Regions from separate parts of the Fructilactobacillus myrtifloralis genome, predicted to be linked through region 2. Evidence: predicted binding sites of a transcription regulator. Region 2 holds the regulator's gene; the other holds the start of a gene.
What was found. The regulator LexA, encoded in region 2, represses DNA repair genes until DNA is damaged. The targets are predictions, from matches to a motif close to CNAACANNTGTTNG.
Positions count from the first base shown of each region.

Region 1: the regulator LexA is predicted to act here: its motif matches at 1,819-1,832, upstream of recA (recombinase RecA).

Region 1 is NZ_CP097116.1:889,774-893,188, forward strand. Features, by position in the region: gene M3M35_RS04515 (AzlC family ABC transporter permease) at 1-171, opposite strand, end outside; gene M3M35_RS04520 (APC family permease) at 175-1,620, opposite strand; gene recA (recombinase RecA) at 1,857-2,951, shown strand; gene M3M35_RS04530 (biotin transporter BioY) at 3,004-3,415, opposite strand, start outside.
Region 2 is NZ_CP097116.1:367,866-371,280, forward strand. Features, by position in the region: gene M3M35_RS01890 (lysophospholipid acyltransferase family protein) at 1-584, shown strand, start outside; gene M3M35_RS01895 (YneF family protein) at 601-819, opposite strand; gene M3M35_RS01900 (DUF896 domain-containing protein) at 846-1,097, opposite strand; gene lexA (transcriptional repressor LexA) at 1,243-1,878, shown strand; gene M3M35_RS01910 (phosphatidylglycerophosphatase A family protein) at 1,930-2,430, opposite strand; gene M3M35_RS01915 (hypothetical protein) at 2,420-3,058, opposite strand; gene M3M35_RS01920 (CPBP family intramembrane glutamic endopeptidase) at 3,076-3,415, opposite strand, start outside.

The DNA.
Region 1 (3,415 bases), 520 kb from region 2:
TACAAACTGGGCGGCGCCTGAATACGTAATGGCCGACATTAAGACAATCATGATTACGTTTAGACCCGCCGCTTTGGCCACAATGCCAAATGCCAACCCGACGCCCACGTATCCGGATAACGTCGGCACCGTATCCTTAAAGCCCGCGGCGGCACTAAGATCATTTTTCACGAATTACGAACCTCCCTGTGAAGCTTCCCCATCCGCTGTTTTGGAATGGCGAGCACCATAGAAAATGTAAATTAAAACGCCGATGATAAACCATACTAACGTCAGTAACTTGGCATCATTACTTAATTCCCAAAAAATTACAAACGAAACTAGCGCTGAAAGAGCCGGTAAGACGGGATACAGTGGCATCCGGAACTTGGGCACCGGCAAATCGCGTCCCTCACGCGGCCGAAGTGCGTAGATTCCGAGGGAAACGAACATAAAGGAAATTAATGTTCCCGCTGAAACTAGGTTAGCAAGGAACGTAAACGGCAACATGGCCCCAACTAAAACCGCTGCAATCGTTACCACTAAGAGGGCATTGGCCGGATTGTGCTTCCGGTTCACTTTCCCCAACTTCCGGGGCAGTAAGCCGTCCCGCCCAAAGGCATAGACTAACCGGGAACTAGCTAGTTGCGTTCCAATTAGGGAAGCAAAGATCCCCACGATGGCAACCACCGAAAGTAAGTTGGCAGTCAAGAGGTGTCCCGTTTGCCGGAGCGCCCAGGCGGACGGTTCTGCATTGCCCGCGTAGGTACTGTACTTAAACATCCCCACTAGGACCAGTGAGACGCCCACAAAGAGTAAACTCCCAATGATTAACGTCCCGATAATCCCCCGTGGCATATTTTTGCCCGGATCCTTAGTTTCCGCTGTATTAGAGGCAATCACATCAAAGCCCCCGTAGGCCACAAAGACCTGTGCGGCTCCCGCTAAAATCCCAGTAAACCCACCAAAGGCAGTGCCAGGACGGTGTGCTGGAATAAATGGATGGTAGTTGGCAGGATGGATCGCGGTCAAACCGACCACAATAAACATGATCACCACGGCGACCTTTAGAATCACTAAGACGTTCTCTAGCTTATTCACTCCCGCAATTTTGCGACTTAACAGCAAACTCACGAGGATAATCGAAATTGCGGCGAAGATGTCAAAAAAGCCCCCCGTTTTCGGGTTATACCCAGACGCTAGGTACGAAGGTAGGTGAAACCCAAATTCACCTAAGAATCCCTGCACGTACGCCGACCAACCAGACGCCACGAAGGTAATCGCTAAAAAGTACTCGGCTAGCATTAACCAACCGGCAATCCAGCCGAACCCTTCCCCAAACAAAACACTAATCCACGAAAACGCCGATCCCGCTACTGGTAAAGCAGCGGCCGTTTCGGCATATGCTAAGGCCGCTAATCCAGCTCCGATTGCGCCCACTAAAAAGGAGAGCGCCACGGCCGGTCCAGAGTGCTCGGCAGCGACAATCCCCGGCAGGGTAAAGATCGCCGTTCCAACCACCATTCCGAGTCCGAGTCCTAATAAATCTTTCGTCGTCATATGGGGTTCTAGACGCGCATCCTGATCCAACAGTCCTTGGGCGGATGCTTTTCGCGTCAGTCGTTCCCAAATCTTATTCATTCCATTAGCCTCCTTATTAATAATTGGCATGATTATTGGTTATTATAATGGTAAATTTTTTCCAAAGATACACATTTGGGGAAATAAGTTATAATTAACGGGATGATTCAGGAAAATTTCTAACTAACTCAACGAAATCCGACCATTTTTGGTTGGAATTTCGTAATTATTAGCGTAGAATAATCATTATTGAAGAACCAAACATACGTTCACACCAAACAGAAAGGGTGATTTGAATGGCTGCAAATTCAAAAAAGAGCGCACAAGATGCTCGTCAAGCTGAACTTGACAAAGCTTTAAAACAGATCAAAAAAGAATTCGGAACCGGAGCCATCATGCGGATGGGTGAAACCCCTAATTCTAACGTGGAGGCCATTTCCACCGGAATTCTCTCCCTAGATATCGCCTTAGGAATTGGTGGCTTCCCACGCGGCCGGGTCGTGGAAATTTTTGGAGCTGAATCCTCCGGAAAGACCACCATTGCCCTGCAGGCCGTGGCCGAATTGCAAAAAAACGGTGGAACGGCTGCCTATATCGATGCCGAAAACGCGATGGATCCCGAGTACGCTAAGGCACTCGGGGTTAACATCGATGACCTATTGCTGTCCCAACCCGGAACCGGTGAAGAAGGCCTGCAAATTGCAGATGCCCTGATTGGTTCGGGAGCCATTGACCTCGTAGTCGTGGACTCCGTAGCTGCGTTAGTCCCGAAATCCGAAATTGAAGGTGACATTGGTGATTCCCACGTGGGGCTCCAAGCCCGCTTAATGTCACAAGCTTTGCGGAAATTAACTGCTAACATCAACAAGACCAAGACCGTTGTGATTTTCATTAACCAACTCCGGGAAAAAGTCGGCGTCATGTTTGGAAATCCGGAAACCACTCCCGGTGGTCGAGCTCTGAAGTTCTATTCCAGTGTGCGCTTGCGGGTCAGTGGTAGCAAGCAATCCAAGGAAGGCCAAGAGGTCGTGGGGAAAGAAACCAAGATTAAAGTGGCTAAGAACAAGGTTGCGCCTCCATTCAAAACCGTTGATACATTGATGAGTTTTGGGCACGGAATCGAACCAGTTGCCGACATGGTGAACCTAGCCGTGGACAAGGACATCATTAACAAATCCGGCTCCTGGTACTCCTATGGAGAAGAACGCCTCGGGCAAGGATTGAATAAAACCGTGGCCAACCTTAAGGAGAAGCCAGAACTCGTGGATGAATTAACGCATAAAGTCCGGGTTGCCTATGGGATTGAACAAGAAGCAGACCAAAGCACTGATGCAGAGGCCACTCCGAGTGACGCTGAACCAACCCCAGCTGAAACAGATTTAGACGTTTAATTACCATTACAAACTAAAAGAGCCATCTCAAAAACGAGATGGCTCTTTTAAGTTAGCGAACATGTGGCAACCGATGATGACGTTGTAATTGGGTTACAATCAGCGCCACTAATACGGCCTTTAAACCGTCGCCCGGGATAAAGGCTAGGCTACTCACCGCTACCTGGCTCCAACTTAATCCGCTTTGCCACACGAGGTAACTCGCACCCACGCAGTTCATCAACACCATCCCCCCCAGTAGGTTAGCCAGCAAAAACCGAATAAAAGTGGGAACCCGCTGCAACCAGGTCACCAGCAGTCCAATCACATAAGCACACACCGGCCAGCTCAACAGGTACCCCGCCGTTGGGCCAGCGAAAACGCCAATGCCACCCCGAAAACCTGCTAGTAGCGGTAATCCAACTGCAACCAGTAGGAGAAACACCACTACGCTCCAAAATCCTAACTTGCGCCCCAATAACGAA
Region 2 (3,415 bases):
ACGGCAAACCGGAACTCAAGAATCAACAACGCATCCCGGCTGGCAACTACGTTCTGATTGCCCCCCACCGCACCTGGTTTGACATGCTCTACTTTGGTGCATTTCTGCTACCAAAGCATTTTTATTTCATCGCGAAAAAGGAGCTGTTCAAAAACCCGATTGTAGCTTGGGGACTACGTAAGTGTAACGTTGAACCAGTCGATCGTGCCAATCCCGGGATTTCCGTCGTTAAAAAACCGGTTAAGGTCCTGAAGAAAACTGACCTGTCGGTGTTAATTTTCCCCTCCGGAACTAGACACTCGACCAAGTTAAAGGGAGGGGCCGCCCTCATTGCCAAGATGGCGCAGGTGCCCATGCTTCCCGTTGTGTACCAAGGACCGTTAACCCTGAAAGAGGTCTTTTTACGCCAGCGGGCACACATTAATTTTGGCGAACCAATCTACGTTCCTAAATCAAACAAACTGACCGATGCTGATCAGGAAGCGGTGGAAGCACAAATGGCCGCAGCCTTTGCCGCCCTTGATCGCGAACTTAATCCGAATTATGTTGACCACGACGCCACGAAAAAAACCACTACATCATAGTGGTTTTTTTATTAGCTTATTTAGCATTTCGTTTCATTGCAATCATCATTTGGTTCAGTTTCTTCTTAGAAGGTTTCTGTCCCATTTGCAACATCATGGCCTTGAGCTGTTCCTCGTTAATTGGCGGGTTATCCTTGAGGTACTTTTCCATGTACTTCCGAGCTAAGAAGAACCCAGCTACTGCTCCAGCGACGAGGGCTAAAATAATTAATAAAATCCAAATCCAGGCTGCCATTAGCAACGCCCTCCTTTCTGTCCTATTTAGTCATCCCGTAAATTCTTTTTCCGTTGTACTTCTTTAACGGGTTCAGGAGTTACTTCATTACCATCCTTATCATACAACTGCGTCATTTCTAACTGCGTTTTAAAGTTGGCTTTGAACCGTTTTAAGTACTCTTTACGTAACTTTTCTTGTTCCGCTTTTTCCTCATCAGTTAACCCTTCTGCCTTCGCCTTGTGGGCTAACTCATTAATGCGGGGAATTAGCTGTTTTAACTTTTCATCATCTGCCACGTTTCCCACTCCTTTTTTCTGATTTCCTCCATAATAGCATGAAACTGCTGATAATTAAATAGAAAGCGGGCGAACTAACGTTTGCAAACTTCCCGTTTTATGGTACGCTAACAGCATTGATAGTAAACGAATCTGAGGTGTTCACATGTCTTCTCAAGTCAATACAAAGCAGCAAGAAATTCTCCAATTCATCTACGAAAACGTCCTCGATCACGGTTATCCCCCAACCGTCCGAGAAATTGGCAAGCAAGTCGGTCTTTCTTCAACGTCAACGGTACACGGGCATCTTGCTCGGTTAGAAAAGAAAGGGTACATCGCTAAAAACCCGACTAAACCTCGAGCGCTCGAGATTACCGAGGATGGCATTCGGTCGCTTGGCATACAACCCCACACGACAGAAAATGAAATGCCCCTCTTAGGAACGGTTGCCGCCGGAGAACCAATTTTAGCCGTGCAAGAGGCCACTGACTACTTCCCGATTCCTAACGATTTACGCTATCAACGGGCGGATCTGTTCATGTTAACCATTAGTGGTGAAAGCATGATTAACATCGGCATTTTAGACGGAGATCAGGTAATCGTCAAACGGCAACAAACCGCGGAAAACGGGGAAATCGTGATTGCCATGAACGATGATGGCGAGGCCACTTGCAAGCGTTTCTACAAGGAAAGTGATCACTTCCGGCTCCAACCCGAAAATGACGACATGGCGCCAATTATCCTCACGAACTGTGTGGTCTTGGGCAAGGTCGTCGGTCTGTACCGGGGCGAAATTGACTAACTTGCTTACTAACAAAAAAAGAACCAATCCACTGGATTGGTTCTTTTTTTGTTACGAATTTTCGTGGGCAATTTTAGCGGACGCCGCTCCGGCAACGGCACCCACAATGTCATCAATGAACGTCGTGACCCGGGACTGTTCTTGGTCTAATTCCTTCACAATCCCCTGCTTGTTGGTATCTAAACCACAGTAGTTCGTAATTCCAATCGTCCCGTAGATGTTCGCAATTCCTAACGCCAGCGTTTCATCAACTCCAAACACGCCTAAATCATGTTCCACAATGCTCTGAAGTGGCTCCGAGAGTTGGTGGGTCGTTGCCAAACGGTCGATTTCCATCCCGACCAACGCGTTATTCAACACTTCCCGCTTGTGGAGGACATCAATCACAATCTTATCCACGTATTCCATGCTCGGAATGCTAATAAATTGTTTTTGTAAATTATAGGTCACCTTAGAAATATCGCGAACGGTAACCCCATTTTGATTCAGAAACTCAATCACCTTGTCATAGGCCTGCGTATCTGGATATTTATAATCTCGTTTATCGACCATCGTCACTCTCCTCATCAGTTGGCATCAACGTTACATCATACTTGTTGGGGTAATTTTGGTCCGTCACAATCACACTAATCGGCTTTTGGTCCTGGAGATGTTGTTCAATCACTTCACCGACGTACGCGGCCCCGTTAAAGTCCTCTTTAAAGTCATCGAAGGTGGAAAAGTAATTAATTTCCACCACCGTATCACAGTCACTTCCAGAGGTCGTTAATTGTTCAACGTGAAGCATTCGATTGGTTTTTAACCGGTCTAAGAGCGGTAATGCAAATTCTTGGTAGAACTTTTCCACCCGGGTTAATTCCGTTTCCACGTCATTGGCTTCAGAACTGATGGCTGCTAATTGCTGGGCTTCACTTGGATTTAAGGTTTGGACGTTTTCTAATAGGAAGGTTTGGTCATGCCCATCCAAAGCCGTGGCAATTTCTGCCGTAAACTGATCGTCATCCCCTTGATTTAAGGCATTCGCCAGTTGCTCCGTCGTTTCGACATCGTAATCATTGTAAAGTTGTTTCAAATTCCCCATTTGCTTTAAATAGGCTTTTTGTTCTTCTTTTAATTCGGCTTGAACCTTAGTTAACCGACTTTTCAAATTTTGGTAATAGTTAAATTCTGTAATATCCATGTTTACCATCCTTTCTTTTAGTGAAGGTCCCCCACAATGGTGATCACCATCATCACGGTTGCAAACAAATTATTAATAAAATGGAGGGCAATGGAGGCTTGAATCCGATTAGTTTTCACGTATGCTCGAGCAAGAATCATCCCCATCACGGCGTAGATCAAAAAACTTAACCAGTTCGAACTCGCGTGCCCGGCTGAAAAGACGATTCCACTCGTTATAATCGATAACCACACGGGCGCCCAACTCATTACCCCGCGAATTAGGTAACCCCGAAAAACGAGCTCTTCTAAAATTGGAGTCAAAAAAACAATGCCAATGCTGAATAAAATCAACACCACTGAGTTACTTGACAATAGT